2 regions of the Shewanella sp. S1-49-MNA-CIBAN-0167 genome follow, and region 2 is predicted to be linked to the other one. Evidence: predicted binding sites of a transcription regulator. Region 2 holds the regulator's gene; the other holds the start of a gene.
What was found. The regulator sigma-54, encoded in region 2, starts transcription at its own class of promoters, with help from an activator protein. The targets are predictions, from matches to a motif close to GTTGGCACGNNNNTNGNNT.

Region 1 (2,209 bases), on a different contig from region 2:
TGAGCCACAACGTGGACACTCCCTGTTCATTTCGCTTTCTAATGACTCGCCACCCACACGGTATAAGTAATAATAGGTGGGGATGTTAGTTAAATATTCTATCCTGCCACGTAAATCCCAACCGCGTCTAAATAGGTCACTGTCTGTCCGAGTTATTTCATCTAATGCTGCAAACTCAGCTTTTGTAGCTGCTGCCATTTGCAGTTCATCACACGCTTGCCATTCTGTTTGCCATTTTATGATGCGTTTATGATCGCCATTAAAAGTTGCTGGCAGTTGATATAAAGGTATTGGCAGCAGATTATCGCCATTGCGAAGCGGTGAACACATATGCACATAACTGGTATACAACACCTGCCATGACGGGGCGTCGGTATTACTGGCTTCAGAGTTGATGTCTTGGCCGATGAATTTTTCTCTAGGCGCCAATAGTTTGGCTGCCGTCAAGCCTGCTAATGTCACTTTTACCCAAGGGCTATTATAGCGATTAGCCAGACTGGTTTTTTCGGGTAATAACAAACGAGCCCTAAATTCGCCGTCATTAAAGGCGACCGCAAATTCACGTCCAAGAATTTGTCCATTAGCCCGAAGAGCTTCAAGAAACGCATTAATGGCTTTTTCTGCCGCCTCAATGGTGGTGTCGGCAAAACATTCAAAACGCAGTTCGAAGACAAACATTTATTGGTCGACCTTATTATTAATTATATTGCTTTGGACGACCTGGTTTGCTAATTGGCGTTCTAGCTCAGCGACTCGTTGGCTCAGCTGATTAATCTGTTGTTGCATGGCGATAACCTGTTGGGTGACTTGAGCGATAGGATCGGGTTGCTCATCAGTTGGCACATCTGCCATTGATTGCATGTCCGTTAATTCTGCTATGTGCTGCCATTCAGATTTAGGTAACGCTTTAAATTGCTGTAAACCTTGGATCAGGATTGGCATTGAAATTCGATTACCTAAGCGACTTTTTATCAGCGCTAAACTGGGAGTATGTCCATTGTTGGCAATCGATTTAGCTGCTGCAAGCACCTGTTCAATTGGACTCATTGTTGGTGAAATTCCTTAATGTTTTATAGTGAGATTAACTAACGCATGTGATATTAAAAATAAACCCATATAAATCAATATATTAATTGTGGCACGATTTTGGCTTAAAGACTATGTAAATACAATTCGGATTATATTTTAACAAAAAGGACGCAACATGAAATTAAAACTTATCGCAGCAGGATTAATTGGCGCAACATCACTGATGTTAAGTGGTTGTGTGATCAGTGTTGGTGGTCATGAATCGGGTAAAAGTGCTGACTATTGGCAAGAGCAACAGGATGAAAATCGTCAACTAATTACCAAATTGTCTATGGGAATGAGCAGTGATCAAGTGACAACCCTGATGGGCATAGCAGATTTCAGCGAAGCTTATGCTAAGCCGACTCAGGACCGCGCCGAGCAGTCTATCAAAGTGTTGTTCTATCGCACCCAATGGGCTGAAGGTGATGGTAAAACAACTAAAGACGAATGCACGCCAATTGTGTTCCGAGACGACGTTTTAGTGGGCTGGGGTGACGCCGCCTATAAACAAATTTAGTCATTGAGTCACGTCATCTGACATTAACAATCAATTACGCTTCAGCTCGCATCATCACGTCCAATTGGTCAATCACTTCTGACCATTGGGCGTCTTCTAATAATGCCTCTTTTAAAAATGCTTTTTGAGCTGGGTTCCAGCAATTAGCATCAGTGATTAATGTGTGCTTATCAAGTTTATTTTGGATAACAAAGTCATCGATCCCCTCTTGATGATGAGGCAAACCTAATTGCTTAAATAAGTGACTTAGATCATTTAATGTTGTGTCCATTTGATGCATTCCTTGTAATGGTTAAGTCGATAAATTCAGTATCAATCTTGATGACAAAAAATGCAAACAACTGTCGTATATAACCGTTTTGTAGGTCAAACGCATAAACAAAACTTGTAGATTGTTTCAAACTTGTTAAATTAAGTTCAGAGAGTTAATCAACAAGGAATAATAATGGACAATAACACCTTGGAAACCCTACGTGCAGTGTATTTAACCGCTGAAGACATACGGGTTGCAGCTTCCATTCTCTATAATGCTTATCATGATGACCCTTATTTTATCGAGGTACTCGGCCAACAAGATACTCAACAATATGAACAAAAACTTCGTGCCGCTATTCGTGAAGA
Region 2 (2,209 bases):
GTGTTTAATTACCTGACGGTCGAGTTTATCGATCAGGGCGTCTATTGCAGCATACATATCAGTATTTTCTGACATAGCAAAAATCTCTGCGCCATTAACGTGGATTTTGGCTTCTGCTTTTTGTTGTAATTTGTCTACATGGAGTACAACGTGTACATTATGGATCTGATCGAAGTGTCGTTCAAGCTTTGAAAATTTACCATTAACATACTCACGTAAAGATTCAGTTATTTCGACATGACGTCCAGTCAGATTTATATCCATAGAAAATCCTCCACAACCTTGTAGGTTATAAACTCTTACGTTGGTTTGAGGGCGGGATTAGCATTGCTTCTCGGTATTTTGCAATCGTACGACGAGCAACGTTTATGCCTTGTTCTGCCAGAAGTTGAGCCATTTTACTGTCACTCAATGGTTTTTTCTGGTTTTCTGCGGCAACCAGCTTTTTGATAAAAGCACGAATTGCTGTTGATGAGCATTCCCCGCCATCGTCAGTGCTGACATGGCTAGAGAAGAAGTACTTTAGTTCAAATAGTCCACGTGGGGTGTGCATATATTTTTGTGTGGTGACTCGTGAAATTGTCGATTCATGCATTTCTACTGCTTCAGCAATATCATTTAGCACCATAGGTTTCATGGCTTCTTCACCGTATTCAAAGAAGCCTTGCTGAAATTGCACAATGCAATTTGCCACTTTGAGTAGAGTATCATTGCGGCTTTCGATACTTTTAATAAACCATTTAGCCTCTTGCAAATGGCCTCGAATAAATTGACTGTCAGACTGATTTTTACTGCTTCTAGCCATGGCGGCGTATTGCTGATTAACGCCAATTTTGGGCATATTGTCTGGGTTTAACTCTACAACCCAACGGCCATTTTTCTTTAGTACCGTGACATCGGGAATAACGAATTCGTCATCGGTGGCGGTGATCAATAAGCCTGGACGAGGATTGAGTGATTGGATTAGGGTGATGGCGTCACGTAACTCATTTTCTTTTAGCTTAGTTTTGCGCATCAATAATCTAAAATCACGCCCAGCAATTAAGGTTAAATAGTCTTTGATTAGCAAACGGGCATTATCGATATGGGGTGTGGTGTTAGAGAATTGCGCTAATTGGATCAATAAACATTCACTTAAATCACGTGCAGCAACACCAACGGGATCAAAGTGTTGAATTCGTTTTAATACAGCTTCAACTTCATCTAACTCAACATTTTCGTCACCCATGGCTTCGAGAATATCGTCGGTACTTTGGGTTAAATAACCGCGTTCATCCACGGCGTCGATGATCGCTGTGGCAATGGCAAGATCGGTCTCTGAAAATGGAGTGAGATTTTTCTGCCATTCTAAATGTTCATACAGACCTTCGGTGGTTTCACCTTGAAACGGCATGTCATCATCGCGCATGCTAGCACTACCTGAACCTGACATCGGCGAGGCGGTGTACACTTCATCCCATGTAGTATCCATGGCTAAATCATCCATGGTTTCTTTGGTCATAGATTCTGCTGTGTCGACTGTTGAGGTGTCTTTTTCAATATTGACAATGCTGTTGTCACTGAAGTCTGTATCAGCTTGGTCGCGATTTTCTTTTACGGGGTCTTTTGCTTCAGAAAACTCATCTTCTATTTCAAGTAATGGATTTGAATCCAATGCTTGTTGGATTTCTTGCTGTAGCTCCAATGACGATAATTGCAGTAAGCGAATGGCTTGCTGCAATTGTGGGGTCATGGTTAAGTGTTGACCCATTTTAAGTTGGAGTGACGCTTTCATTTACCGCTTATCCCTAGATGATTTCCATAAAAGTGACAATTTATAAAACTGTAATGGATTGTCACGTACATCAATGATGTTTAACGCTGTTTAGATATCGTTCAATCAAATGAGTTAGATAGACTAAAGGCCCGTAAAGTAACTATAGCTTGAATTGTTCACCTAAGTACACCGCCCGAACTTGTTGATTGCTCAATACCTCATCAGGTGTGCCTTCGGCAATTAAATTACCTTGGCTGACGATATAAGCTCGCTCACAGACATCTAACGTTTCACGTACGTTATGGTCGGTAATTAATACTCCTAGACCTCGGCTTTTAAGTTGTTGAATGATTTTTTTTATGTCGATGACAGAAATCGGATCAACACCAGCAAAGGGCTCATCGAGTAGAATAAATTTTGGATTGGCGGCTAAAGCGCGCGCAATTTCAACAC

Region 1: AAEZ00_RS07230 (DUF3192 domain-containing protein) is a predicted target of sigma-54. The motif match lies at 1,135-1,153, and genes of this name have one in related genera.

The regions. Positions count from the first base shown of each region.
Region 1 covers NZ_JBEOPO010000011.1:89,489-91,697, reverse strand. Annotated here, with positions in the region: gene AAEZ00_RS07240 (Zn-ribbon-containing protein) at 1-678, opposite strand, end outside; gene AAEZ00_RS07235 (hypothetical protein) at 679-1,047, opposite strand; gene AAEZ00_RS07230 (DUF3192 domain-containing protein) at 1,205-1,588, shown strand; gene AAEZ00_RS07225 (DUF2789 domain-containing protein) at 1,623-1,859, opposite strand; gene AAEZ00_RS07220 (GNAT family N-acetyltransferase) at 2,034-2,209, shown strand, end outside.
Region 2 covers NZ_JBEOPO010000007.1:47,312-49,520, reverse strand. Annotated here, with positions in the region: gene hpf (ribosome hibernation promoting factor) at 1-264, opposite strand, end outside; gene AAEZ00_RS04725 (RNA polymerase factor sigma-54) at 290-1,774, opposite strand; gene lptB (LPS export ABC transporter ATP-binding protein) at 1,917-2,209, opposite strand, start outside.